3 regions of the Streptomyces sp. NPDC020731 genome follow, and region 3 is predicted to be linked to each of the others. Evidence: riboswitches for the same ligand, from Rfam matches in the RefSeq annotation. Region 3 holds a riboswitch; each other region holds the start of a gene.
The links. Region 3 has a riboswitch for cyclic di-AMP ahead of ACH4VX_RS23935 (transglycosylase SLT domain-containing protein). Riboswitches for the same ligand answer to the same signal wherever they lie in the genome.
Positions count from the first base shown of each region.

Region 1: another riboswitch for cyclic di-AMP. It lies ahead of ACH4VX_RS20790 (C40 family peptidase); the one in region 3 lies ahead of ACH4VX_RS23935 (transglycosylase SLT domain-containing protein).
Region 2: another riboswitch for cyclic di-AMP. It lies ahead of ACH4VX_RS06000 (peptidoglycan DD-metalloendopeptidase family protein); the one in region 3 lies ahead of ACH4VX_RS23935 (transglycosylase SLT domain-containing protein).

Region 1 covers NZ_JBIRTN010000013.1:21,274-30,717, reverse strand. The annotation lists gene infC (translation initiation factor IF-3) at 1-506, shown strand, start outside; gene rpmI (50S ribosomal protein L35) at 619-813, shown strand; gene rplT (50S ribosomal protein L20) at 909-1,292, shown strand; gene ACH4VX_RS20810 (TrmH family RNA methyltransferase) at 1,503-2,363, shown strand; gene ACH4VX_RS20805 (ATP-binding protein) at 2,455-3,600, shown strand; gene pheS (phenylalanine--tRNA ligase subunit alpha) at 3,775-4,896, shown strand; gene pheT (phenylalanine--tRNA ligase subunit beta) at 4,896-7,436, shown strand; gene ACH4VX_RS20790 (C40 family peptidase) at 7,648-8,121, opposite strand; cyclic di-AMP (ydaO/yuaA leader) riboswitch at 8,125-8,327, opposite strand; gene ACH4VX_RS20785 (hypothetical protein) at 8,661-8,969, opposite strand; gene ACH4VX_RS20780 (ATP-dependent Clp protease proteolytic subunit) at 8,977-9,444, opposite strand, start outside.
Region 2 covers NZ_JBIRTN010000003.1:192,235-201,678, forward strand. The annotation lists partial or broken gene ACH4VX_RS05980 (caspase domain-containing protein) at 1-397, opposite strand, end outside; gene ACH4VX_RS05985 (hypothetical protein) at 397-780, opposite strand; gene ACH4VX_RS05990 (MBL fold metallo-hydrolase) at 1,146-2,339, opposite strand; gene ACH4VX_RS05995 (SGNH/GDSL hydrolase family protein) at 2,431-3,216, opposite strand; gene ACH4VX_RS06000 (peptidoglycan DD-metalloendopeptidase family protein) at 3,422-4,351, opposite strand; cyclic di-AMP (ydaO/yuaA leader) riboswitch at 4,356-4,514, opposite strand; gene ACH4VX_RS06005 (alpha-galactosidase) at 4,831-6,948, opposite strand; gene ACH4VX_RS06010 (tyrosine-protein phosphatase) at 7,076-7,873, shown strand; gene ACH4VX_RS06015 (DUF6126 family protein) at 7,883-8,011, opposite strand; gene ACH4VX_RS06020 (helix-turn-helix domain-containing protein) at 8,008-8,631, opposite strand; gene ACH4VX_RS06025 (aspartate aminotransferase family protein) at 8,707-9,444, opposite strand, start outside.
Region 3 covers NZ_JBIRTN010000016.1:6,510-15,953, forward strand. The annotation lists gene ACH4VX_RS23905 (flavodoxin family protein) at 1-524, shown strand, start outside; gene ACH4VX_RS23910 (hypothetical protein) at 538-1,128, opposite strand; gene ACH4VX_RS23915 (ABC transporter permease) at 1,175-2,041, opposite strand; gene ACH4VX_RS23920 (ATP-binding cassette domain-containing protein) at 2,028-3,005, opposite strand; gene ACH4VX_RS23925 (outer membrane lipoprotein carrier protein LolA) at 3,047-4,267, opposite strand; gene ACH4VX_RS23930 (polyprenyl synthetase family protein) at 4,510-5,520, opposite strand; cyclic di-AMP (ydaO/yuaA leader) riboswitch at 6,093-6,261, shown strand; gene ACH4VX_RS23935 (transglycosylase SLT domain-containing protein) at 6,267-6,755, shown strand; gene ACH4VX_RS23940 (HAD family hydrolase) at 6,719-7,591, opposite strand; gene ACH4VX_RS23945 (GNAT family N-acetyltransferase) at 7,814-8,884, shown strand; gene ACH4VX_RS23950 (glycosyltransferase) at 8,907-9,444, shown strand, end outside.

The DNA of each region.
Region 1 (9,444 bases), on a different contig from region 3:
TCAAGTACGAGTCGGCCATGAAGGCCCGTGAGGCGCGCAAGAACCAGGCGCACACGGTCATCAAGGAGATGAAGCTCCGGCCGAAGATCGACCCGCACGACTATGACACCAAGAAGGGTCACGTCGTCCGGTTCCTCAAGCAGGGCGACAAGGTCAAGATCACGATCATGTTCCGTGGTCGCGAGCAGTCCCGGCCGGAACTCGGCTACCGACTGCTGCAGCGTCTCGCGGAGGACGTGGCCGACCTCGGGTTCGTGGAGTCGAACCCGAAGCAGGACGGCCGCAACATGATCATGGTTCTCGGTCCGCACAAGAAGAAGACCGAGGCGATGGCCGAGGCTCGCCAGGCGCAGGAAGCCCGCAAGGCGGAGGCGAAGGCCAACCCCGGCCGTTCGATGAACGCCGCGGACCCCGACGCCGCGAACGCCGACGCTGCGAACGTCGACGCCGCGAATGCCGACGCCGCGAACGTCGACGCTCCGGCGGAGGCTTCCGCCGAGGCGTGACCCCCGGGGGACGCGAGTCCCCAGGACGTAACCGATACAAGTACGACGCTCCACCGTGCCCGGTTCTCATGGCCGGGCACCGGAGCGCCACCGACGAGGAGAGAACGGCGCTATGCCGAAGAACAAGTCGCACAGCGGTGCCAGCAAGCGCTTCAAGGTCACCGGCTCCGGCAAGGTGCTCCGTGAGCGCGCCGGCAAGCGCCACCTGCTCGAGCACAAGTCGTCCCGCGTGACGCGTCGCCTCACCGGCAACGCCGAGATGGCCCCGGGCGACGCCGCGAAGATCAAGAAGCTTCTCGGCAAGTGAGACCGGGCGCCCAGCGCCTGATCCACCTCCACCGGGACCCAATCGTTTCCGGGCCGTGTGAGGACAACCACGGCCCCGCTACAAGGAGTTAACAAGTGGCACGCGTCAAGCGGGCAGTCAACGCCCACAAGAAGCGCCGGGCGATCCTCGAGCAGGCCTCCGGCTACCGCGGTCAGCGCTCGCGCCTGTACCGCAAGGCCAAGGAGCAGGTCACCCACTCGCTGGTCTACAACTACAACGACCGCAAGAAGCGCAAGGGTGACTTCCGCCAGCTGTGGATCCAGCGCATCAACGCCGCTGCCCGCGCCAACGGCATCACGTACAACCGCTTCATCCAGGGTCTGAAGGCCGCGAACGTCGAGGTCGACCGCAAGATCCTGGCCGAGCTGGCCGTCAACGACGCGACCGCCTTCGCGGCGCTCGTCGAGGTTGCGCAGAAGGCGCTGCCGGCGGACGTGAACGCCCCCAAGGCGGCGTGAGCACTGCGTCGGCTTGAGACCGACGTGAGTTTCGAGGACCCGCAGGCTTCGTGGCTTGCGGGTCCTGCTGTTGCCGTTCGCCGGTCGGTCATCCGGCTGCGGGCCCGTTGCGGCCGGCCGCGCCCACGCGGCGGAGCCGCATGCCGACACAGCCCCGCCCCCGGGGACTGCACTGCCGCGTGTTGAGATCTCCCGAAGGTGAACAAGAAGATGCCCCCCGTCAGCCCCGAGCTGATTTCTCCCCGTTCCACCCGTGTGAGTGCCGCTCGTCGGCTCGGTAAGCGGAACTTCCGGGGAAAGGAGCGGCTGTTTCTCGCCGAGGGACCGCAGGCCGTGCGGGAGGCCGCTGCGCACCGGGGCGAGGACACCGCGACGCTCGTCGAACTGTTCGCCACCGTGGAGGCCGCCGAGCGGTACGCCGACATCGTCGGGGCGGCGCGGGATGCCGGGGCCCGGGTGCACCTGGCCTCCGAGGACGTCATCGCCGACATCTCCACCACCGTCACCCCGCAGGGGCTCGTCGGGGTGTGCCGGTTCCTGGACACGCCGTTCGAGGAGATCCTCGCCGCCCGGCCCAGGCTGGTCGCCGTCCTCGCCCACGTGCGCGACCCCGGGAACGCCGGCACCGTGCTGCGGTGCGCCGACGCCGCCGGAGCCGAGGCCGTCGTCCTCACCGACGCCTCCGTCGACCTGTACAACCCCAAGGCCGTCCGCGCCTCCGTCGGCTCCCTGTTCCATCTGCCCGTCGCCGTCGGCGTCCCCGTCGAACAGGCCGTGACCGGACTGCGGGACGCGGGCGTGCGGCTGCTCGCCGCCGACGGCGCCGGGGACCGCGACCTCGACGACGAGCTCGACAAGGGCACCATGGGCGGGCCCACCGCCTGGGTCTTCGGCAACGAGGCCTGGGGCCTGCCCGAGGAGACCCGCGCCCTCACCGATGCCGTCGTCCGCGTACCGATCCACGGAAAGGCGGAGAGCCTGAACCTCGCCACCGCCGCCGCCGTATGTCTCTACGCGTCGGCCCGTGCACAGCGCGCCGCCGGAGGGTGCCGCTCCGTCACCGGGAACTAGTAGGGTGACCAGCCCGGGGACCCTCCCCAAGCTCTCGGCAGGGCTCGAGCTCGGGGCGCCCCGGGGAAGTTCCGAGAGGTGGGGTACGGGGATGAGCGTCGGCACGAGCAGCGCACCGGGCGCACAGCGGGCGGCGCGCCCGCCCGCGCCCCGGCCCGGTGATCTCGCCGAACTCGGCATCGACCCCGACCAGTTGCCCGACGGACTGGTCGTCGCCGACGAGCACGGACGGGTGATCTGCTTCAACGCGGCAGCCGTCCGCATCGCGGCCGTCTCCGCCGAGCAGGCCCTCGGCCGGCCGCTGGAGACCGCCCTGCCGTTAGAGGACCTGGAGGGCCGCCGCTGGTGGCAGCTCACCGACCCCTACGGTGGCCTCGCCATCCGCGTCCGCCAGCCCGAACGCAACCTGCTGCTCCCCGGAGGCCGGGAAGTCCTCGTCTCCGCCCGCTACGTCCGCACCGGGCCCGCCGGTCCCGTCCGCCGCGTCGTCGTCACCCTGCGCGACACCGAGGCCCGCCGCCGCACCGAGCGCAGCCACGCCGAGCTGATCGCCACCGTCGCCCACGAACTGCGCTCCCCGCTCACCTCCGTCAAGGGCTTCACCGCCACCCTGCTCGCCAAGTGGGAGCGGTTCACCGACGACCAGAAACGGCTGATGCTGGAGACCGTCGACGCCGACGCCGACCGGGTCACCCGGCTCATCGCCGAGCTGCTCGACATATCCCGCATCGACTCCGGGCGCCTGGAGGTGCGCCGTCAGCCCGTCGACATCGGGGCCGCCGTCGGACGGCACATCCAGGCCTACGTCGCCGCCGGGCAGCAGGCCGACCGCTTCCTGCTGCGGGTGCAGCACCCGCTGCCCGACCTGTGGGCCGACCCCGACAAGGTCGACCAGGTGCTCAGCAACCTGCTGGAAAATGCGGTGCGGCACGGCGAGGGAACCGTCACCATCGACATCACGCCCTCGGTGTCCCCCCGTGAACGGGAGAACGCCGAGAACGCAGCTACGTCGGTCACGGTGAGCGACGAGGGGCCCGGCATTCCGGAGGAGTCCATGAACCGCGTCTTCACACGCTTCTGGCGGGGCAGCAAGCGCGGCGGGACGGGCCTCGGGCTGTACATCGTCAAGGGCATCGTCGAGGCCCACGGCGGCACCATCACGGTCGGACGCGCCCCCGAAGGCGGCGCGCAGTTCCGATTTACGTTGCCCGTGGCGGCACCCGCGTATCTCACCTGAGATCCGGGCCCGGCCCCACGGGCGCATTCGCTCACCACCACACCGTTAGACTCGGCCTTTGGCACCTTTGTGTCCCAAAAACCTGGACGCACCGTCCAGGAGTCGGTACGGGGACCATCAGCCCGGGGGCACCTCCCAGTGGTAGCTGGGGGACAATCGGAAGTACGGGAAGAGATGTCGGCACCGAATAAGTCGTACGACCCTGTCGAGGTCGAGACGTTGAAACCGGAAGAGATCGAGCGCATGCGGGACGAGGCGCTCGCCGCCTTCGCCGCTGCGGACTCCCTCGACGCGCTCCAGGAGGCCAAGGTCGCCCACACCGGCGGCACCTCCCCGCTGGCGCTGGCCAACCGAGAGATCGGCGCGTTGCCGCCGCACGCCAAGGCCGAGGCCGGCAAGCGCGTCGGCCAGGCGCGCGGTGCCGTGAACAAGGGCCTCGCCGCCCGCCAGACCGAACTCGAGGCCGAGCGCGACGCGCGCGTCCTGGTCGAGGAGGCCGTGGACGTCACGCTGCCCTACGACCGCGTCCCGGCCGGCGCCCGCCACCCGCTCACCACACTGTCGGAGCGCATCGAGGACGTCTTCGTGGCCATGGGCTACGAGGTCGCCGAGGGCCCCGAGGCCGAGGCCGAGTGGTTCAACTTCGACGCCCTGAACATCGGCCCGGACCACCCGGCCCGCGGCGAGGCCGACACGTTCTTCGTGGAAGGCCCCGAGGGCGGCACCGAGTCCGGTGTCGTGCTGCGCACCCACACCTCGCCCGTGCAGATCCGCTCGGCGCTCGACCGCGAGCTGCCGGTCTACGTGATCTGCCCCGGCCGCGTGTACCGCACCGACGAGCTGGACGCCACGCACACCCCCGTCTTCCACCAGGTCGAGCTGCTCGCCGTGGACGAGGGACTGACCATGGCGGACCTCAAGGGCACCCTGGACCACATGGTCCAGTCGCTGTTCGGCGCGGAGATGAAGACCCGGCTGCGGCCGAACTTCTTCCCCTTCACCGAGCCGAGCGCCGAGATGGACATGCTCTGCTACGTCTGCAAGGGCGCGTCCGTCGGCGACCCCGACCGGCCCTGCCGCACCTGCTCGTCCGAGGGATGGATCGAGCTCGGCGGCTGCGGCATGGTCAACCCGCGGGTGCTCACCGCCTGCGGCGTCGACCCGGAGAAGTACAGCGGCTTCGCCTTCGGGTTCGGCATCGAGCGGATGCTGATGTTCCGCCACAACGTCGAGGACATGCGAGACATGGTCGAGGGTGACGTCCGGTTCACCCGGCCGTTCGGGATGGAGATCTGATGCGGATCCCGCTTTCTTGGCTGCGGGAGTACGTCGACCTGCCGGCGACGGAGACCGGCCGTGACGTACAGGCCAAGCTCATTTCGGCCGGCCTGGAGGTCGAGACCGTCGAGCACCTCGGCGCCGACCTCAAGGGCCCCCTCGTCGTCGGCCAGGTACTGACCATTGAGGAGCTGGAGGGCTTCAAGAAGCCGATCCGCTTCTGCACGGTGAACGTGGGGCGGGCCAACGGCACCGGTGAGCCGCAGGAGATCGTCTGCGGCGCCCGCAACTTCGCCGTCGGCGACAAGGTCGTCGTGGTCCTCCCCGGCGCCACCCTGCCCGGCGGCTTCTCGATCAGCGCCCGCAAGACGTACGGCAGGACGTCCCACGGCATGATCTGCTCCGCCGACGAGCTGGGCATGGGCGACTGGGGGTCCCCCCGGACGGAGTCTGGGGGAGGCACGCACGGCATCATCGTGCTGCCGCCGGAGACCGAGGTCGCCAAGGACGCCATCGAGCTCCTCGAACTCGTCGACGAGGTCCTGGACATCGCCGTCACCGCCAACCGCGGCGACTGCCTCTCCCTCCGTGGCGTCGCCCGCGAGACCGCCATCGCCTACGGCCTGCCGCTGCGCGACCCGGCCCTCCTCGACGTGCCCGGCCCGAACGCGTTCGGCTACCCGGTGAAGGTGTCCGACCCGGCCGGCTGCGACCGCTTCACCGCCCGTACGGTGACCGGCCTCAGCCCCGAGGCGCGCTCCCCGATCTGGCTGAAGCGCCGGCTGCAGAAGGTCGGCATGCGCCCGATCTCGCTCGCCGTCGACGTCACCAACTACGTGATGATGGAGCTCGGCCAGCCGCTGCACGCCTACGACCGCTCCCTGGTCCAGGGCACCATCGGCGTGCGCCGGGCCGCCGAGGGCGAGAAGATCGTCACCCTCGACGGCGTCGAGCGCACGCTGCACGCCGAGGACCTCGTCATCACCGACGACCGCGGCCCCATCGGCCTCGCCGGCGTCATGGGCGGCGCCGACACGGAGATCGCGGACCACGGCGACACCGGGAACGCGACGAGTGACGTGGTCATCGAGGCCGCCCACTTCGACCAGGTGTCCGTCGCGCGCACCGCCCGCCGCCACAAGCTGTCCTCCGAGGCGTCCCGCCGCTTCGAGCGCGGCGTCGACCCGGCGGCCGCCGCCGCTGCCGCGCAGCGCACCGTCGACCTGCTGGTGCTGCTCGCGGGCGGCACCGCCGAGGCCGGCGTCACCGAGGTCGTCGCCCCGACCGCGCCGCACACCATCACCGCCCCGGCCGACCACCCGGACAAGGTCGCGGGCGTGGCGTACGGCCGCGAGACCGTCGTACGCCGCCTCCAGGAGGTCGGCTGCGACGTGTACGGGCAGGACGAGCTGATCGTCACCGTGCCGTCCTGGCGGCCCGACCTCACCGACCCGAACGACCTGGCCGAGGAGGTCATCCGGCTCGAGGGCTACGAGAACCTGCCCTCCACCCTGCCCAGGCCGCCCGCCGGCCGGGGTCTGACCGCCCGCCAGCGACTGCACCGCCGTATCGGCCGGGCCCTGGCCGGGGCCGGTTACGTCGAGGCGCTGAACTACCCGTTCGTCGGCGAGCAGGTCTTCGACCAGCTCGGCCTGGAGGCCGACGACCCGGCCCGCCGTGTCGTCAAGCTGGTCAACCCGCTCAGCGACGAGGAGCCCGCGCTGCGCACCACGCTGCTGCCGGGCCTGCTCGGCGCGCTGCGCCGCAACGACGGCCGGGGTTCGCACGACCTCGCGCTGTTCGAGACCGGCCTGGTCTTCCAGCCGCGCGAGGAGCAGCGGGTCGCCGCGAACCTGCCCGTCGACCGGCGGCCCAGCGAGGCGGACATCGCCGCGCTGAACGCCGCGCTGCCCGACCAGCCGCGGCACGTCGCCGTCGTGCTGACCGGCGCCCGCGAGCAGGCCGGCTGGTGGGGCAGGGGCCGCGCGGCCGACTGGGCCGACGCGGTCGAGGCCGCCCGGACCGTCGCCCGTGAGGCCGGCGCCGAACTGGGCGTCCGCAAGGGCCAGTACGGGCCGTGGCACCCGGGCCGCTGCGCCGAGCTGACCGTCACCGTCGACGGCGAGGACCGGATCATCGGCCACGCCGGCGAGCTGCACCCGCGCGTCCTGAAGACCCTGGGCCTGCCCGCGCGCAGCTGTGCGATGGAGCTGGACCTGGACGCCCTGGAGCAGGTCGGCGACGACACCCCGCAGGCGCCGGGCATCTCCACCTTCCCGGTCGCCACGCAGGACGTCGCGCTGGTCGTCGACGCGTTCGTGCCCGCCTCGGATGTCGAGGCGGCGCTGCGCGAGGGCGCCGGTGAACTGCTGGAGTCCATCCGCCTGTTCGACGTGTACGAGAACGCCGAGCAGCTCGGCGAGGGCCGCAAGTCCCTGGCGTACGCACTGCGGTTCCGTGCGACCGACCGCACGCTGACCGTCGACGAGGCGTCGGCGGCCCGCGAATCGGCGGTCACCCTCGCGGGCGACCGCACCGGGGCGGTCCTGAGGGGCTGATCCAGACCGTCGGGCCCCCTCGGCCGGCCCGTCCGGCGTTTGAGGACAAAGGGGGTCCGGGGGCGCAGCCCCCAGGGACGGGAAGGGGCGGCGGGGGCGAAAACCCCATGCCCGCCCCCGTCCGCCGCAGGGCCGACAACCACCGGGTTCCGGGGGGGGGGGGGGGGGGGGGGGGGGGGGGGGCCCCCCCCCCCCCCCCCCCCCCCCGCGGTCACCTCACCCGGCCGTACCAGACGCTGCGGGTCCAGATCTTCTGCAGGCGCACCACGTCCCCGGTCTTCGGGGCGTGCCAGATCTTGCCCTTACCCGCGTAGATGCCGACGTGGTAGACGTAGCTGCCCGAATGGAAGAACACCAGGTCTCCCGCCTTGCGGCTCTTGGCGGAGACGTGGCGCGTCTTGTTGTACTGCTGGGCGGCGGTGCGCGGCAGCTTCTTGCCCGCCTTCTTGAACGAGTACAGCGTCAGACCCGAGCAGTCGAACCTGTACGGCCCCGTGGCGCCCCACTTGTAGGGCGAGCCCTTCTTGGAGGCGGCGATGTGCAGCGCCTTGGTGGCCGAGGTCGCGGCGGCCGCCTCCGAGGCGGCTCCGGGGACCACGATGGAGCCGCCCACGGCGGCCAGGGTGAGGGCCGAGGCCGTGCCGGCCCGGGCCATGAGAGACGGGACACGATTGAGCGCAGTCATGCGCAACCCTTCGTCAGCCGCCTGTGAAGGATGACCTGTCGGATTCGGGCTGGCGAAGTTGCCCGGCCGCACACGTGCGGCTTCACCCCAAGGACTGCTCGGAACTGACGTCCCGGCGGCCCGTCGTGATTGGGTCCTCCACTCCTGCCGATCCACTCCTGTCGACCGGTCATCCGGGCGGCGGCAGGACTCGGCGTCCGCCCGGATCGCCCCGCCGCGGCGGCGGGGTCTTGTCGTCAGTCAGGGATCTTGGCTCATGACGCGATCGAAATCCCAACGGAACGTGGGATTTGTGTTGTTACTCACCACTCACCCGTTCGGGTGGACACCTCTCTGTTCGGACCTTCGCCGAGGCCCGGAGGAGCCGCGGACCAGGGATGAAAAGCACCGTTCCGGTCGTGCGGTACGTGCGTTGCGCAACTTCGAGGGCTCGAAAACAGCAGGTTCGTCTACGCCGGACGGGGGTACGCCGTTCGGTCCGTTTCAACCCCGGCCGGGGTGCACCGCCGGCCGGGGCCGCTGTCCGGCGCCCGCGGGCGTCAACTGCCGGGGTCCGGCGGCAGTGTGACCCTGGCCGTGCGCCGTTCGCCGTCCAGCGCCCGCAGGGCCCGGGCCAGCGTGCCGGAGTGCAGTTCGCTCTCGCCGCGCCGGTGCATCAGGGTCAGCGCGTCGCGCAGCGCGACGGCCTTGCCGACCAGCGCCTGAGCCGCGCGCAGTCCGCGGTAGGTGTCACCGCCCAGGGCCGGGTTGACCCGGCCGAGCAGGTCGACGGCCTCGAGGTAACGGTCGATCAGCTCGGCCTCCGCGCGGGTCAGCGCGGGCAGCGGCGGCAGCTCCGGTGGCAGCATCCGCGGCTCACCTCGTGCCGGTGACGGGGGAGGTGCTCCTGCGGCCGGGCACGATCCGGTCCGCCAGGCCGTACTCCACCGCCGCCTGCGCGTCGAGGACCTTGTCCCGCTCGACGTCCGCCCGGACCCGCTCCGCGGTGCGGCCCGTGTGCCGGACCAGGATCTCCCCCATCCGTGACCGGACACGGGTCGACTCCTCGGCCCGGATCACCGGATCGCCGGCCTGTCCCTCGACCGGCTCCGGGAGGGAGGGCTGACGGAGCACCAGACGGGAGCCGGGCAGCAGCAGTCGCTTGCCCGGGGTGCCGGCGGCCAGCAGCAGCGCGGCGGCGCCCTCCGCCCGGCCCAGGCAGACCGTCTCCACGTCGCAGGAGACGTGGCGCAGCGTGTCGTAGATCGCCGACATGGCGTGGAAGGAGCCGCCGGGGGAGTTGACGTAGAGCGAGATGTCCCGGTCGGGGGAGTGGTGCTCCAG
Region 2 (9,444 bases), on a different contig from region 3:
TCACCGCGTGTCGGGCGCGGCGCTGGCGGACGATGTCCTTCACCGAGTTGTAGCGCAAGGCCCGGAACGAAATGTTGAGCGATGTCGTGGAGAGCAGGGTGAGCAGCAGTTCGTTGTGGGTCGTGGCTCCGTGGCCCGCGTAGTAGACCAGAAGTGTGTCCTCGGCGTCCATCGCCGCCGTATTGATCGCTTCGGCCACTTCGCCCGCGTCAGCGACGTTGAGGATCGTCGCGCAGTGCTCTTGGGCGAGTCCCCACAGCCGAGGATGCGTCAGGGCCGTCCGCAGGTCTGCGAGGTTCGACTCGACGGCCGGAAGAGGTGGCCACCGCGTCGGTTCGGCGAAGTTCGACGTCCCGATCAGAACGGCTCTGGACCGGCTCGGATCAGGTCGCCACATCACGTGTCGTTCCCGCCTTCGGAGTCCGGCCCCACGGGCAACCCAAAACTTTGGCAGAGCGCGATGACTTCCTGGTGGTCGCGTGCCTTGGGGACATCGACCTCCACGGTGCAGTCACCCCTGGTGATCACCAGACGCACACCCATCCGGCGACCGGCCAGCCAGTTGCACAGCGATTGCACCAGGATGGTTCCTACGCCGCCCGCACCGAGAAGAACGAGCACGACCTCCTCGAGCGAGCCCATCTCCCCGGGCTTCGCGCCGGTCGTCTGTTCTTGTACCCGAACCGACCGCAGACCCGGATCACTGAGTAGCGCTTCCCGTAACGACAGGGCTTCCGCCTCCGGCCGTCCTTCCCCCGCAACCCCCACAGTCACTCGCATGCAGGGATTCTGGAGCGCGGTGGCCGCCTGTGTCCTCGAAACGCCAAAACCAGGTACAGGCGGTGACATCACGGTCGAGCCGGGCAGCGAGGACCGCGGTGGCGAGGCGGAGTGCGGCGTCCGGCTTCGGGAAACGCCACCCTGCCAGGCCCCATGCGCAGATGCAGCTCAGCGCTCCACGACGTGTGTTCGTACCACAACACGAGACGGACCTACCAGGGACGGCAACGGCCTGAATCACTGAGGAGGAGTTTGCCGCTCCGCCCTGGGCGCCCCGTCCACGGCACGGACCACACCGTCACGCGCCTCAGCCGGGAGACGCTTCGGCATCCGGGCCACCTCTGCGAGCTCGTCCCCGACCGACGTCACCGCTCGCCCGCGAGGTCGAGATCACCCCTGCTCGTCTCGGCCACACCCTCAACACCCCGCGGACGGCGCCACGGACGCGCGATCGGGCCGGACACCGCCCGCCACCACGCCTCCTCGGGGAGCTTCCCCGCCGGCTCGAACGGCTCGCCCGGCCGCGGGAACGCCACCGCCTGACCCGCCTCCTCGGCCGCGTCCTTCATCCACTCCCCCGGCTCCGCCCACGCGTGCGGCGCCAGGTTGAAGGTGCCCCAGTGGATGGGCAGCAGTACGCCGGCCGCGTCGCCGCCCTGGAGGTCGAGATGCGCCCGGACGCCTTCCTCGGGCGTCATGTGGATGTCGGGCCAGAAGTCCGAGTACGCGCCGACCTGGATCATCGTGGCGTCGAACGGGCCGTGGTCGGCTCCGATGTCCTTGAAGCCCTCGAAGTAGCCGGTGTCGCCGCTGTGGTGGATCCGGTGCTTCTCGCCCGCGACCACCCAGGAGGCCCACAGGGTGTGCTGGGTGTTGCGCAGGCCCCGGCCGCAGAAGTGGCGGGCCGGGGTGGCGGTGAGGGTGATCCCGCCGACCTTCGCCGTCTCGTGCCAGTCCAGCTCGCGCAGCCGCCCGGCGGACACGCCCCAGCGCTCCAGGTGGGCGCCGACACCGAGGGGCACGGCGAACAGGGTGTCCGTGCCGGCCAGCGCCTTGATCGTGGGCAGGTCCAGGTGGTCGTAGTGGTCGTGGGAGATCACGACGACGTCGACCGGGCCGAGCGCGGCCAGCGGCAGCGGCACGGGGTGCAGCCGCCTGGGCCCGGCGAAGGGGAACGGTGAGCAGCGCTCACCCCACACGGGGTCGAACAGAACCCGGTGTCCGTCGATCTCCGCGAGCACGCTGGAGTGGCCCGCCCAGGTCAGGCGCAGCCCGGTGGCCGGCGGACGGGAGAGGTCGGCCAGGGTGGTCGGGTGCACCGGGACGGCGTCCTTCGGGGCGCGCCGGGACCGGGAGTCCTTGTCGAAGTAGAGCTTCACGAAGTCCCGCGTCGGCCCGGACGGGCGGATCCGGGCGGTGCCCCCGGGGTTCTGGAACACGCCGTCCTTGAAGTGCGGGGATCTGCGGATGCGTGCCATGCGCTCGCCGCTCGGGTCCGCGCCGAAGGCCACGGGCCGCAGGGCGCGCAGCCCGGAGCTCTGGAAACGGGAACCGGCCACGGTACCTCCAGGTGGAGTCGGTCAGACATTCCATTATGTGCGGCCGTATCCGGCACCGCGGCACCGGATACGGCCTGCCCGACGGAACGGCTCACGCCACCGAGGCGATCCGTACCTTGATGTCGTCCGGCGACAGCGTCCCCTTGGCGATCACGTGGTCGCCCGACGACTCCCCCCGCAGCCGGCGGCCGATCCACGGCACCAGGTACTCGCGGGCCCACTGGACGTCGTCCCGCCGGATGTCGAACGTGCCGCGGGGCGGCAGGGCCGGCCAGGCCTGTTCCGGATCGGCGGGGGTCTCCAGGCCGAGGGCCTGCCCGGCGCGGAGCGCGACGCGGGTGTGCCCCTCCGGTGACAGGTGCAGCCGGTCGGCGTCCCAGGCCCTGCGGTCCTGGATGCTCTTGAGGGACCACAGGTCGAGCACCGGGCAGCCGTAGCGGTCGGCGACGGCCCGCACGTGCCCGTTGTACGTCGCGATCTTGCCGCGCAGGTGCTTGAGCAGGGGCATGCCACGGGTGTCGAAACCGGTCGTCACCAGCACCGTGCCGGACACGGCCGTGAGCGCGGCGATCGCCCGCTCGAACCGCTCGGCCACCTCGTCCGGGTCGCTGCCCGGGCGGAGGATGTCGTTGCCGCCCGCGCAGAACGAGACCAGGTCGGGGGCGAGTTCGACCGCCCTCGGCAGCTGGTCCGCCACGATCTGGTCCAACAGCTTTCCGCGCACCGCGAGATTGGTGTACTGGAAGTCGCCCTCGGGCCGGAGGTCCGCGAGGAGCACGGCGAACCGGTCGGCCCAGCCGACGAACGCCCCGTCGGGGCCGGGGTCGCCGACGCCCTCGGTGAAGCTGTCCCCCACCGCCACGTACGACCCGATCACTGCTCTGCTGTCACTCTTCGAATCGTCTGCCACAGCCGCTCATGATTCACCTTCGAATGTGACTTACGCGACCGTAAGGAGGGGTTGACGTGCGGTGAGATAAGACACTTTCAAAATGTTGGCCAATTCCGGAATACACCGGAGGCCGGACCCGGGGATCGGGGTCCGGCCTCCGGCGCGCGTGTCAGGAAGGTCGCCGCGGGGGTCAGCCTATGGAGACGCCCTTGGAGCGGAGGTAGGAGATCGGGTCCACGTCCGAGCCGTAGTCCGGGGTGGTGCGGATCTCGAAGTGCAGGTGCGGGCCGGTCACGTTGCCGGTCGCGCCGGAGAGGCCGACCTGCTGGCCGGCGGTGACGGTCTGGCCGGCCGAGACGGACAGCGAGGACAGGTGGGCGTACTGGGCGTAGTAGCCGTCGTCGAGCTTGATGACGACCTGGTTGCCGTACGCGCCGCCCCAGCCGGCGGAGACGACCGTGCCGGCGCCGACGGCCTTCAGGGAGGTGCCGGTCGGGACGCTGAAGTCGACACCGGTGTGGTAGCCGCTGGACCACATGCTGCCGGCCACCTTGTAGGCGGTGCCGAGACCACCGGCACCGGGCACCGGGGAGCTGTAACCGGAGGCGCTCGCGGCCTGGTCGGTGCTCGTGCTCTGGGCGGAGGCGTCCACGGAGGGCTGCTCCGCCGGCTGCTCGGCGGGCTGCTCGGTCTTCTGCGCCGGGGCCTGCGGGGCCTCGGCGGAGGACGGCTTCTGCGGCGCGCTCGTGGCGGCCTCGCCGTCGACGGAGAGCTTCAGACCGGGGTGGATGAGCGACGGGTCGCCACCGATGGCCTCACGGTTGTCCGTGTAGAGCTGCTTCCAGCCGCCGTCGACGTGCTCCGCCTCGGCGATCTTCGCGAGGTAGTCGCCGGCCTTCACGGTGTACGTGCGGGCCTCGTCGCCCTTTTCGGCGGTCTTCTGACCGGCGACGGAAAGGGACTGGACGGCCTTTTCGGGGGTGACCCCCGGCGTGGCGGCGTGCGCGCCGGTGGCGCCGAGAAGCGGCAGGGCGAGTGCGGCGCCACCGGTTCCGGCGACGGCGATGGAACGGGTGAAACGCTGGGCCTTGGTACGGCGGTGCTTACCCTTCGCGGGCATGTCGAATTCCTCTCCGGCGCCTACGAGGTGAGCTGTCGGGTTCGGACTGGAGATGCCCGGCCGCGCTGTCGCGCGGCTTAACCCCGAGCCGTTCCGGGAACCGGAACAGGCAGTCGTACCTGTGGGTCCCCCGTTCCTGCCGTGGACGGGTCAGTGTGTGCGGGCTCCGGGCGGCGGCAGGATTAGGCGTCCGTCCGGATCGGTGGCGAACGTAAGCGACCCGGACGTGAAGGGACAAGCGCGAGGTTCACCGCGAACGGGTTTTTCCGTGATCCAAAGGCGGAAATGACGTCACCGAGCGTCAACCGGGATTCCCTTTCCCCGCGAATTCCCTTGCCGTTCCCCAGAATTACGTGAACATGGCAACAACACATCGTCACGAATATGACGATGCTCACGCACCCCCTTACCATCTCCCTTTCTTTCGGGGCACGTTATGGCGAAGCCGTCCAATCGGACAGAACGCCCGAATCACCGGATCACAGGCGTCGCAACCGCACCACCGCGGCGTCCAGATCTCCCCGCAGACCGGTGCGCAGCCCGTGGTGCAGCAGCACGGCACCCCGGTGCACTTGTCCGGTTTCGCGGCATTCGTACGATGCCTCCGGGTCGAGGCCACGCAGCCGGAGGGCCGGGACGGGCTCTCCGTAGTGCTGCGCCTGGAGACAGGCGAGGACGACGGCCTCGTCGCCGAGGACGTACTGCACCGCGCTCAGTCCGCCCTCCGGAGGGCGCAGCCGGTACAGGTCGCCGCGCTGGACGACGGGCCGGATCTCCTTGTAGAGCGCGACCCACTCCCGCGCCTCGGCGAGCTCCTCCCCGGTCCACCGCGCGAGGTCGCCGCCGACGCCGAGCACCCCGGCCATGGCGCTGACGAACCGGAAGCGCAGCGAACTGACCCGTCCGTTGAGCATGGCGTTCGGGCTGTCGGTGACCCAGGCGGCCATCACCCGGGCCGGGTGGATCTGGCTGAAGCCGTGCTGGACGGCGAGCCGGTCGAGCGGGTCGGTGTTGTCCGAGGTCCACACCTGGTCGGTACGGGAGAGGACACCCAGGTCGATCCGGCCACCGCCGCCCGAGCAGGACTCGAAGGCCACACCCGGATGGGCCGCCCGCAGCCGGTCGAGGAGTGCGTACAGCCCGCGCACATGGTCCGTCCACAGCCGCTGCGGATACGGGTCGTCCGGCCAGCCGGCGTCGGTGAAGGAGCGGTTGAAGTCCCACTTCACATAGTCCACGGGAGCGCTGGAGAGCAGCCCGTCGAGCTGTTCCCAGAGGTACTCCCGGACGTCGTCCCGCGCGAGGTTGAGGACCAGCTGGTTGCGCAGCTCCGTACGCCGCCGGCCCTGCTGGAACTGCACCCAGTCGGGGTGCGCCCGGTAGAGATCGCTGTCGGGGTTGACCATCTCCGGCTCGACCCAGATGCCGAACTGCATCCCGAGTCCGTGCACATGGTCGGCGAGGGGCTTCAGACCGCCCGGGAAGCGGTCCGGGTTGGGCGTCCAGTCGCCGAGCCCGGCCCGGTCGCTCGTACGGGCCCCGAACCAGCCGTCGTCGACGACGAACAGCTCGACGCCCATCGCGGCGGCCCGCTCCGCGAGGGCCCGCTGCTGCTCCTCCGCGATGTCGAACTGGGTGGCCTCCCACGAGTTGAACAACACCGGCCGGTCCCGGTCCGCGGCGGGGATCACATACGTCCGCTGATAGGCGTGCCAGGCGCGGCTGGCGCCGCCGAAGCCCCCGTCGCTCCACAGACCGGCGAAGACCGGCGTGACGTACGTCTCCTGCGTACCCAGCATCAGCAGGCCGGAGTCGTCGTGTCCCGCGCCGCCGGTGATCTGCACGCGCGCGTCGGGGAGTTGGGCGACGCCGATCCGCCAGGAACCGGACCAGCCCAGCGCGCAGCCGTAGACCTCGCCGCGCTCCTCGGTGGCGTCGGTGTCGAGCGCGACCCAGGGCAGATGGTGGTGCCCGGTGTGGCCGCGGCGGCTGCCGATGACCTTCTCCCCGTACGTGATGGGGGCGCTGGCCAGCCGGGACTCGGCGGCCCAGCGGCCGTGCAGCTGGGACAGCCGCCAGTGCTCGCGTTCGGGCAGGGTCCAGGTCGCGGAGTCGGCGCGCAGGAGTTCGACGGCGGGGCCCCGGTTGTGCAGGGTCACCCAGCGTTCGATCACGTCGTCGCGCATCCGGTAGTGCAGGGTGACGGTCAGGCCACCGTCGCGAAAGCGCAGGCGCAGTTCGCCGTCGTCGCTCTCGTGGCCGTCGAAGGTCCACTCGGTGCCGCGCCGTCCATCGGCGGTGCGTACGGACAGGGCGGGCCGGGTGAAGCGGGGGCCGCCCTCGACCGGGTACTCCTCGCGCCCGTCCAGCCGGGACTCGAACGAGCAGTGTTCCGGCGTCGGACGGGCGGCGAGGGCCTCCGCGTCGGCGAGCGCGATCCTCGGACCCCAGTGCAGATGCACCAGCTCGTCACGGTCGGTGACATGCAGCGCGTATGCACTGGCCGGCCCCGACAGGAGCCATGTACGACCGTTTTGGGAGACCTGCGCCACCCGAACCTCCAACAGACCCGAACAGATGCGATCAGACACCAACATCATCAGGGATATGGGGGCGGCCGGGCAATGCCTGTGGACAACTCATTGCCCCAGGCAGGCATGTCGTATCGTCGACTCGAGCCCGTCGACGAGCCCCGTCGGCGGCGTCGAGCGGGAGGAGTCCTTCGTGACGCAGCAGGTGCCGTCGACCGAACCCGAACTGGCCGGAGTGCGCAACTTCCGCGACGTGGGCGGACTGCCGACCGTCGACGGTCGGCGGGTGCGGCACGGGGTGCTGTTCCGCAGCGGTCATCTCGCCCACGCGACCGCTCAGGACGCCGCCTTCCTGTCCTCGCTCGGGCTGCACACGGTCTTCGACTTCCGCAACGCGGCCGACCAGAAGCTGGAGGGGCCGGACATCGCGCTGCCGGGCGTGCGCAATGTGAACCTGCCGCTCAGCGACCCGGCGGACGGCGCCGAGTTCTGGAAGATGGTCCGCGACGGCGATCTGGAGCAGCTGCGCTCGATCCTCGCGGACGGCAAGGGCGCGGACCGGATGATCAGCTCCTACCGGCTGATCATCAAGGAGCGCACCGCCGAGCACTCCCGGGTGCTGCGCTCGCTCACCGAGGACGGCGTTCCCGCGCTGATGCACTGCGCGGCGGGCAAGGACCGCGCGGGGCTGTCGGTGGCGGTGACGCTGCTCGCGGTGGGCGTCGAACGCGACGCGATCGTCGACGACTACCTGAAGTCCAACGCCAAGCACCGCCGCTACAAGGTGCACCGCAGCGGCAGCTCCGCCTCGGCCTACTCCCCCGAGGTCATGGAGCTGCTCAGCCCGCTGTTCGACGCGCGCGCGGAGTATCTGTCGGCGGCCTTCGAGACCGTCGAGGAGACCTGGGGCGGTGTGGACCCGTATCTGGAGCAGGCGCTCGGACTCACACCCGAGGCCCGGGAGCGGCTGCGTGAGCGCCTGCTCGACTGAGGCGGGCGCCTACTTCTTCGGAGCGATCTCGAAGAGGAAGTAGATGAAGGCCGCGAAGAGGTGTCCCACCACGACGTAGATGAACAGCCGCACCCACAGGGCCCGGGGGAGCTTCTCTTCCATGTCTTTGCCGGTCATGTCGCTTCTCCGTGGATCGGGCCCAGGCACAGCGCGGCCGTGGGACTCTGCAGCAGGGTGTGGACGAACAGCAGCTCGACCCCGTCGGGGTCGGATGCGGCGATACGGTGCGGGGTCAGCGAGTCGAAGTGGGCGCTGTCGCCCGGGGCGAGCCGGTGCAGGGTGTCCCCCAGGCGCAGCCGCAGCCGCCCCTTGAGGACGTACAGCCACTCCTCGCCGGGGTGGACGCGCACGATGTCGCCCTGGGAGCCGTGCGGCACACGGACCCGCAGGGCCTGCATGCCGCGCCCGGCGGCACCGGCCTGCCAGTACGTCCAGCCGCCCGCCGCCGTGGACTCCATGTCGGCGGCGCGCACCACGGCGTCCCGGTCGGCGGCCGTCTCACCGAGCAGCTCGGAGACCGTCGTACCGTAGATGCGGGCGAGGGAGAGCAGCATCGGCAGCGAGGGCTGGCGCTGCCCGGTCTCCAGTCGGGAGAGATGGGCGGCCGACAGACCCGCGTCGCGGGCCGCGGCCTCCAGGGTGAGGGAGGCCCGTCGCCGCAGGGCGCGCAGCTGCGGCGCGACCACGGGGAGCGCGCCGGCCGGTTCGGCCGGCGGCCCGGTCTCGGAGGAGCTCATGTCTCCATTGAGCCCCGGATTTGCCCCACGGGCAATTTCCTTGCCTCCGAGGCAAATCCTCCCGCGGTGCGTGTTTCAGCGGTTGGCGACGGCCTGTTTCATCAGCGTCCTGCCGAACTCCCACACCAGGCCACCGTCGTGCGCGTCGTCCATCACGGCGGTGAAGGCGTCCACGAACCGGTGCACGTCCCGCTCGTCGATGATCAACGGCGGAATCAGTTTGATCACCTCCAGGTGGTCACCGGAGACCTGGGTGAGGATGCGGTGCCGTTGCAGCAGCGGCACGACCACCATCTGCGCGAAGAGTCCCTTGCGGGCGGCCTGGAGCACGGCCCAGCGTGAGCGCAGTTTCAGTGACCGGGGCCGGCCGAACTCGATGCCGATCATCAGGCCCCGGCCACGGACGTCGGCGAGCAGCTCGTACTTCTCGGTCAGCGCGGCCAGCCGGGTCCGCAGCAGCTCGCCGGTGCTCCGGACGTGCGCGACGATCTGCTCGTTCTCCATGACCGACAGCACCGCGAGGCCCGCCGCCATGGCCTGGGCGTTGGCCCCGAAGCTGGCCGAGTGGACCAGCACCCGGTCCATCGACGAGTAGACCTTCCTGAAGATCCAGTCCTTGCCGATGGTGGCGCCCACCGGTACGTACCCGCCGGAGAGCGCCTTGGCCACGCACACCAGGTCCGGTTCGACCCCCGCCTCGTGCTGGTAGGCGTAGAAGTCGCCGGTCCTGCCCAGCCCGGTCTGCACCTCGTCGGCGATCAGCAGCGCCTTGTGCCGGTGCAGCAGCTCCTGCGCGGCCCGCAGATAGCCGGG
Region 3 (9,444 bases):
TGGCCCGCCGGGCCGCCGAACAGCTGCCCCCGGACGTGGAGCAGCAGTGGATCGACCTCACCGGCCACCCCCTGCCCGACTTCGAGGACCTGCGCCACGACAGCGACCACGTCCGCCCCACCGAGGGCCCGGTGGCCCGGCTCCTGGACGCCACCCTCGCGGCGACGGACGTGGTGATCGCCTCACCGCTGTACTGGTACTCGGTGTCCGCGCAGACCAAGCGCTACCTGGACCACTGGTCGGGCTGGCTGCGCACCCCCGGCCTGGACTTCAAGGCGGCCATGGCGGGGCGCACCCTGTGGGGCGTCACGGCGCTCGCGCACGAGGAGCCGGAGGTCGCCGGCCCGCTGGTCGGCACGCTGAACAACTCGGCGGCGTACATGGGGATGCGCTTCGGCGGGGTGCTGCTCGGCAACGGCAGCAGGCCGGGTGACGTGCTGAGGGACGCGGAGGCGCTGGCGCGGGCCAAGACGTTCTTCGCGCAGGACGCGCCGCTCGCCCGCTTCCCCTACGAGGCCGGCTGATCCCGGCGACGCCTCACCAGCCGAGCTGTGCCTCGCCCAGGACCTCGCTGCCGATGTGGGCGGCGAGCTTCCGGGCTCGGTCAAGATCGCCGCTCTTGGTCACATGGACGAAGACGGTGTGCTCCTCGGTCCACTTGTCGTACTGGGCCGTATCGCCGTGGAGCATGACCTGGACCCCGTCATAGTTCCAATGCCCGTACGAGTCCGTCTCGGGGTCGTCCGGCCAACGGCCGTTCCACTCGATGGAGGCCATGCCGTCGCCCAGGGCCGCCAGGAATCTCTCCTCGACGTCCCCGCGCTCGACGTCCTCGCTGAAGGACAACGGCAGGTGGGTCCGCAGTTCGGCGTCGTCCAGCGTCGTCACGTCGAGGCCGAAGAAGAGGCTCTCACCCGTTACCGGGTCCTTGCGGGTGTCCACGTAGTCGAAGTCATCCGCGGGGACGAGTACGGTCATCCGCCTCACCTCACGCGGCGTGCGCATCTCGGCGAAGAGCCGGATCCGGTCGTTGATGTGCTCCAGCAGCGCGCACAGCCGCTTGGCCTGCCGGTACGCCTCGGCCGCGTCGGTGGTCCGCAGGACGGGGCACGCCCGTGAGTTGCCCATGGGCCGAACCGTCACACGCCCCGGCCCGCCCATGCCACCACTTTTCCTACGCGGTGATGTCCTTCGCCGTGAACCGCGCCCAGGCCGCCGAGCCGAAGACGGCCGCGTAGAGCGCCTGGAGGCCGAGGTTCTTCGTCAGGTCCTCCCAGTAGACCGGTTCGCGCATCAGGTCGGCGAAGGACAGCCAGTAGTGGGAGAACAGGTAGGGGTGCAGGACGTGCAGCTGCGGGATCTGGTCGACGATCTGGACCGTGATCAGCAGCCCGACCGTGGTCGCCATCGCCGCGATACCGCTGTTGGTCAGCGTCGAGACGAACAGGCCGAGCGCCGCCACCCCGATCAGCGACACGGCGACGACCAGGGCGATCAGCAGGGCTCTGGCCAGACCCTCGGAGAAGCTGATCCGGGTGCCCGAGATGGTCGTGAGATCGCCCAGCGGGAACAGCAGCGCGCCGGTGATCAGGGCCGACACGGCGACCACGAGCGTGGCGACCAGGCAGAAGGCCATGACCGTCGCGTACTTGGTGAGCAGCAGGCGGCTGCGGCCCGCGGGGGCGACCAGGAGGTAGCGCAGGGTGCCGGCGTTCGCCTCGCCGGCGATGGCGTCGCCCGCGACGACCCCGATCGCCATGGGCAGGAAGAACGGCAGCGTGGCGGCGAGCGCGGTGAAGACCAGGAACAGGCCGTTGTTGGTGATCTGCGAGATGAACGCCGGTCCTCCCCCGCCGCCACCGGCCGAGGAGCCGTCACCGGTCTCGATCCGTACGGCGATGCCGACCAGGACCGGTACGGCCGCCAGCACCCCGAGCAGGGCGAGGGTGCGCCAGCGCCGGAAAGTGGTGAGCAGCTCGCTGCGGAACAGTCCGAGGGTCCACAGCGGGCTCACCCTCCGCACCGCTTCAGCCTGCGACATCGAAGCCCTCCCCGGTCAGCGCCATGAACGCGTCCTCCAGCGAGGCCCGTTCGGCCCCGAAGCCGCGTACCCGGACGCCTGCCGTCACCAGCGCCGCGTTCACCTCGGCGAGGTCGCGCTCGGGCACCTCGCCGGTCACCTGTTCCTCGGCCACGACGACATCGGCGACCCCCTGCTCCTTCAGCACCCGGGCCGCGTCCGCCGGGTCGGGTGTGGTCACCACCAGCCGGCCCCGGGCGCCCGCGGCCAGGTCGGCCACCGGGCCCTGGGTGATCAGCCGGCCCCGGGCCATCACGGCGACGTGGGTGCACACCTGCTCGATCTCGTCGAGCAGGTGGGAGGAGAGGAAGACAGTGGTGCCGTCCGAGGCCAACTCGCGCACCAGCGTGCGGATCTCCCGCATGCCCTGCGGGTCGAGTCCGTTGGTCGGCTCGTCCAGGACGAGCAGCCGGCGCGGCTGGAGCAGGGCGGCCGCGAGGCCGAGGCGCTGCTTCATGCCGAGGGAGTACGCCTTCGCCTTCTTGCCGGCCGCGGCCGTGAGGCCCACCCGGTCCAGGGCGGCGGCGACGCGTGTGCGCCGGGTGCGCGGGTCGGCGGTCGGGTCGGCGGCGTCGTAGCGCAGGAGGTTGTCCCGGCCGGAGAGGAAGCCGTACAGGGCCGGGCCCTCGATGAGGGCGCCGACGTGGGGCAGCACGGCGCGCGCGGAGCGCGGCACGGGGCGCCCCAGGACGTGCGCCGTGCCGGAGGTCGGCTCGATCAGGCCCATCAGCATGCGGATGGTGGTGGTCTTGCCGGAGCCGTTGGGGCCGAGGAAGCCGAAGACGCTGCCCGCCGGGACGGTCAGGTGCAGACCGTCGACGGCGAGCTGTCCGCCGCGGTAGCGCTTGGTGAGCGCACGGGTGGCGATGACGACACCGTCACCCGTGTGCGCGCCGTCCGGCTCCTCGGCGGACGCGTTGCCCATCGGTTCCCTCGTTCCCTGTCACGTCGTAAGGTCCCGGGGCCCTACTTCCCCGCGTCGGCCGCCTTCACGAGCGCGTCCTTGGTGACGGCGCCCGCGTAGACCTTGCCGTCCTCGGTGATCAGGGCGTTCACCAGGCGGGTGCTGAACACCGTGCCGGTGCCGAAGTCGCCCTCGACCCGGTCGCCGAGCGAGCCGAGGAAGCCGCCGAGGTCACCGCCGGCCTCGCCGGTGGGCAGGCCGCCCTCGGCGCCGGTGTCGAAGGTGGCGATGGAGTTCCAGCCCTCGCCGAGCATCTTCAGCCCGTCGAGGCCCTTGCCCAGGTCCTCCTCGGGCTTCGGCCCCTTCTCCGGCTTCCCGGAGTGCTCCCGGCCCTGGTCGAGTTCGCCGTCCTCGGTCACCTCGGCGCCCTTGGGCGGGGTGAACTCGAACGTCGAGGCGGCCGGCCGGTCGAAGCCGACCTTGGTGAAGCCGACGTCCACGACGGCCGCGCCGCCGCTCGACGGGGTGAGGGTGAACTTCAGCGGCATACCGGTCTCGTGGTCGACCGCGATGCTGATCGCGCCGACCGTGGAGCCGGACTGCCTGGGCTTGACGACCAGCTTGTACGCGTCCCGGCCGGCCACCTGCGCGGTGCCGTCGACGGTCACGGACGTGGTGTCGTCGACCGACTTCAGCGCCTCCTCGGCGAAGTCCTTCGGGGTGGCCGGGGGCTGCTGCTCCCGGTCCTCGCCGGACTCGTCGACCGTGCCGTGGTAGACCTCGTTGGACGCGCTGTCGTAGCCCCAGACGTCCTTGCCGTTGTGGATCAGGCTGTACTCGGCGGCGTTCTCCAGGAGCGACACCTTCTGCCGGTCCGGGCCGTCGGCCGCGACGCGCAGGGTGTGCGTGCCGGACGCCAGCTCGGTGAGCTTGGCGGACGGGTCGGCCGAGGAGCCGCCGTCCTCGCCCTGTCCCATCGCACCGGACGCGAGGCCGCTCTCCAGGCCGCCGAGGTTCGGCAGACCGAGGTCCGTGGTGATCTTCACGGTGCCGGACAGCTGCTCGACGTCCGACTGCGCGATCTTCTCTATCAGCTGCGCGGCGGTGATCTCCGGCAGGTCGGGGTCGCCGGAGTCGGCGAGCGCGGGGACGAGACCGATGGTCGCGGCCGCCAGTCCCATCACGGTGACCGGGACGACGTACCGCGCGGCCCTGCGCCGTCGCGTGCGCGGCTCGTCGGCCTCCCCCTCGGTCGTCATGTCTTCGGATTCGTACGGTGCCATGTGTGCCCTACCTCCGTGGTCGGCGGCGGCTTGTCGTCTCGTGACCTCGCACCAGTCTCACCCTGAGCCGCCATTCTCACCCGAATCGGTGAGAAGTGGTGTTGTCCGTCGTGGTCCATCCGACCAAATCCGGCGGGCGGAATCGTCAGACCCCGGACGCAACTCCACGTACTGCTGGGGTATGACACGGAGGGCGGTTTCCTCCCCCGACCAGTAGGGGTCGCAGGGGAGTTCGGGCCGGCTCAGCCCGCGCGGTGCACCACCGCGTCGCACAGCTGCACGAGCGCCGTCTTCGCCTCGCACTCCCGCAGCGGGGCCAGCACCGCGCGTGCCTCCTCGGCGTAGCGCACGGTGTCCCGGCGGGCCTGCTCCAGCGCGGGGTGGACGCGCAGCAGCCGCAGCGCCTCGGCGTGCCGGGCGTCGTCGGTGAGGTCGGAGTCGAGCAGCTCGCACAGGGCGATGTCGTCGGCAAGACCCAGCCGGGCCGTCCGTTCGCGCAGCCGCAGCACGGGCAGGGTGGCGATGCCCTCGCGCAGGTCGGTGCCGGGGGTCTTGCCGGACTCGTGGGAGTCGGAGGCGATGTCCAGGACGTCGTCGGCGAGCTGGAAGGCGACGCCGAGCCGCTCGCCGTACTGGGTCAGCACGTCCACGACCGTCTCGTCGGCGCCGGACATCATCGCGCCGAACCGGCAGGCGACGGCGACCAGCGAGCCGGTCTTGCCGCCGAGCACGTCCAGGTAGTGGTCGACCGGGTCGCGGCCGTCCTGCGGTCCCGCGGTCTCCAGGATCTGCCCGGTGACCAGCCGCTCGAACGCCTCGGCCTGCACCCGCACGGCCTCCGGGCCGAGGTCGGCCAGGATGTGCGAGGCCCGGGCGAAGAGGAAGTCGCCGGTGAGGACCGCGACGGAGTTGCCCCAGCGGGCGTTCGCGCTGTCGACGCCGCGCCGCACCTCGGCCTCGTCCATCACGTCGTCGTGGTACAGCGTGGCCAGATGGGTGAGCTCCACGACCACGGCCGAGGGCACGACACCGGGCGCGTAGGGGTCGCCGAACTGGGCGGCGAGCATCACGAGCAGCGGGCGGAACCGCTTGCCGCCGGCCCGCACCAGGTGCTGGGCGGCTCCCGTGATGAAGGGGACCTCACTCTTGGTGGCCTCGAGCAGCCCTTCCTCGACAGCCGTCATTCCGGCCTGGACATCGGCTTCCAGAGCCTGGTCCCGCACGCTCAGCCCGAACGGCCCGACGACGGTCACGAGGGGTCTCCTGTCTGCTGGTGTCCACTGGCGGTTACACGGAATGTCGATAGGTCGCTGCCATCACTCAAGTCAGCGTATCCGGTCATGTTTCGATCACCGCCAGCGCCCGGGGTTACGGGCAGGGCGATACGGGATCAGGAGCGGAGTGCTTTTGATCGGCTGATCACAACGGACATTCCCCGACTTTCCCCGACGCGGCGATCCACTCCTCACCCCGGCTCCCGGCCCGCCTCCCGGGCCCCACCTCGTCACGCGAACCATCCTGCCCGCCCCGACGTCCGATTTGCCGCAAATGCTGAGCTAATTCCTCTTGGCGAGAAATGCGCCCACAGGCGATCCCCAGTGAAGTGGGTCACGCGTGACCCGATACCCCCGCCACCGGCCACCACTCCCCTTCTCCCCTTCCACGGCGCCGAGTTGACCCTTGGCATTCGCGAAGGATCAAGCACCCCAAAACCCCCATCGGAAGATCAAACGGTGCCTTGTGTGATGTCCACACTTGTTCCCGACATGTGCTCTCGCATACGTTCCGGGCCTGCCGGGTGGACGCCTAATCCTGCCGCCGCCCGCATCAACCGACGACGATCATCCAAGACGGCAGGAGCGGGGGACCCAGGTAAGCCGCCGGACCGGACACGCGCCGGAACGGCTAGGGGTGAAGCCATGCCCGCAGGGGCACGGCCGGGCACTCTCCCGCCCGAACCCGACAGCTCACCTCGCAGGCGTAGGAGAGGAACCCAGACATGCCTGCTTTTGGTCAGCTCAGCCGCTTCGGCAACCGCCGTCTCGTCCGCTCCCTCGCCGTCGCCGGCACCGGCGTCGCCGTGGTCGCCCTGCCGCTGTTCGGCGCCACCGGCGCCTCCGCGGCCACCACGGCCCCGACCACGACCGCCGCCTCCGTGACGGCGTACCCGGACAACCTCGACGGCTGGATCCGCGAGTCGCTGTCGATCATGGCGCAGAACGGCATCCCGGGCAGCTACGAGAGCATCCACCGCAACATCATGCGCGAGTCCTCCGGCAACCCGTACGCCATCAACAACTGGGACTCCAACGCCGCCGCCGGCACCCCGTCGAAGGGCCTGCTGCAGGTCATCGACCCGACCTTCGCGGCCTACCACGTGCCCGGTACCGCCTTCGACCCGTACGACCCGGTCGCGAACATCACGGCGGCCTGCAACTACGCCGCCGACCGCTACGGCTCCATCGACAACGTCTTCGGCGCGTACTGAGCCACCCGCTGACGGGCGAGCGTCACCGCCCCGCCGAACAGTCGCTCGAGGACAACGGCCACGCCGTCGTCCTCGTTCGACGTGGTGACCTCGTCCGCCACCGCCTTCAGTTCGGGGTGCGCGTTGGCCATGGCGACGCCGTGGGCCGCCCAGTCGAACATGGGGATGTCGTTCGGCATGTCGCCGAAGGCGATCGTCCGCGCCGGGCTCACCCCCAGGTGCTCGGCGGCCAGCGCCAGCCCGGTCGCCTTGGTCACCCCGCACGGCTGGAGCTCCACGGTGCCCGGCCCCGACATGGTGACCGTGGCCAGTGAACCGACCACCGACCGGGCCGCCGCCGCCAACGCGTCGTCGGACAGCTCCGGGTGGCGCAGCAGCACCTTGCTGATCGGCCGGTCCCACAGTTCACCGCGCCGCTCGACCCGCACCGCGGGCAGCGTCGGGTGCGGCATCAGATAGCCGGGCTCGATCAGCGTCAGCCCGTCGACCCCGTCCTGGTCGACCGCGGCGTACACCTCCCCCACCTCGGCCTCGATCTTGCCGAGGGCGGTCTCCGCCAGTTCCCGGTCCAGCGTCACGGACCACAGCAGCCGGTCCGCGCCGGCGTCGTACACCTGCGCGCCCTGTCCGCACACCGCGAGCCCCGTGCAACCGAGATCGTCCAGGAGCGGCCGCACTCCGGGGGCCGGGCGCCCCGTCACCACGAGGTGCTGCGCACCGGCCCGCCCCGCCCGCGCGAGCGCGGCGAGGGACCGGTCGGAGAGGGTGTCGTCGCCGCGCAGCAGCGTCCCGTCCAGGTCGGTGGCGATGAGCGAGAAAGCGGTGGGTGCGGCCATGATCAGAGAATACGGACAACCCGACGGACCGATTCACCGTGCCCGTTTGCGCTCGCTTTCGGTGCGCTTCTCCTTCTTCGGACGCCAGGTAAGGACCGGTTCAGGACTCTTTCCCCGTTTGGCAAGAACATGGTCCGCTATCTACCGTCCGCCCGGTCCCGGGCGGTACCTTCCAAGAGTCCAGGGGGGACTTGATCGGGGGGTCAGGTGAGCAGTGGACGCATGCGCGTGCTGAGGCCCGAGGAACTCGGCGAGGGGGAGCGGGAGCGCTGGCGGGAACTGCGCGCCGCGACGGACGCACCGCGCAACCCGTTCATGGAACCGGAGTTCAGCATCGCCGTGGCCCGGGTGCGGCCGGGGGCCCGGGTCGCCGTGCTGTACGAGGGCGCGCAGCCGGCGGGTTTCCTGCCGTACGAGCGGGGTGTGCTGGGGCAGGGCCGGGCGATCGGGCTCGGGGTGTCGGACTGCCAGGGCGCGATCCTGGGTCCCGGTGTCGCCCCGGAGACGGGTGAACTGCTGCGGGGCTGCTCGGTGTCGAGCTTCGCCTTCGACAACCTGGAGGCGGACCAGGGGCTGTTCCTGCCGTACGCGGTCGAGGAACACGCCACGTACGTCATCGACGTGGAGAAGGGCTACGAGACGTACGAGTCGGTGCTGCGCACCCGGTCGCCGAAGTTCCTGAAGACCACGCTGGCCAAGGAACGCAGGCTGGGCCGCCAGGCCGGTGCCGTGCGGTTCGTCTTCGACGAACGCGACCCGGCCGCGCTGCGCGCGCTCATGGAGTGGAAGTCGGCGCAGTACCGCAGGACCGGGCGGCGCGACCGGTTCGCGCGGGAGTGGATCACCCGGCTCGTGGGCCGGCTCGCCGGGACCCGGGCCGCCCAGTGCACGGGCACGCTGTCGGTCCTGTACGCCGGGGACCGCCCCGTCGCCGCGCACTTCGGGCTGCGGTCGGCGTCCGTCCTGGCCTGCTGGTTCCCTTCGTACGAACCGGAGTTCGCGAAGTACTCGCCCGGCCTCGTGCTGCATCTGCGGATGGCCGAGGCGGCGGCGGCCGAGGGCATCGTGATGCTCGACCTGGGGCGCGGTCCTGCCGCGTACAAGGACTCGCTGAAGACCGGCGAACTCGCCGTCTACGAGGGGGCGGCGACCCGTCCGGGCGTGGGCGCCGCGCTGCACCGGCTGAGCCGCGAGCCCGCACGCCGCACGCACAGCTTCGTCCGCACCCGTCCGCGCCTGGCGGCGCTGGCGGCGCGGACCCTGAAGGGCGCGGCACGGCTGCGCCGGTCGTGAGTCGCGAGGAGGGGGAGGGCGGGTGTCCCGAAGAGCGGGTACGCAGGAGGAGATACGGCGGTTCCTGGCGATCGGCGCGGTGCAGGTCGCCGAACTGGACCTGGACGAGGACGAGCCCGCGCCGAGACCCGGCCCGGGCAGCCCGCCGGTGACCCACGGCGAGGTGTTCCTGCTGCTCAGACGGGCAGGCCGCCCGGTGGGGACCCTGCTGGCACGGGTACCGGAGGGCGCGGACCCGCGAGCGGTGCTGACGGAGGCGGCCTCCGGGGCGGTGCGGGAGGCCGTGCAGGCGAAGGGCGGCGGGCAGCCGCCGTACGCCTCGGTCGTCGTGGCCACCCGGGAGCGGGCCGGACAGCTCGCCCGGGCGCTGGACTCGCTGCTCGCGCAGGAGCATCCGCGGTTCGAGGTCGTGGTCGTCGACAACGCGCCCATGACCGACGAGACCCGTGAGCTGGTGGAACGCAAGTACGGCGAGCGGGTGCGGTACGTGTGCGAGCCGGTGCCCGGACTCGCCGTCGCGCACAACAGGGGGCTGGCGGTGGCGCGGGGCGAGGTCGTCG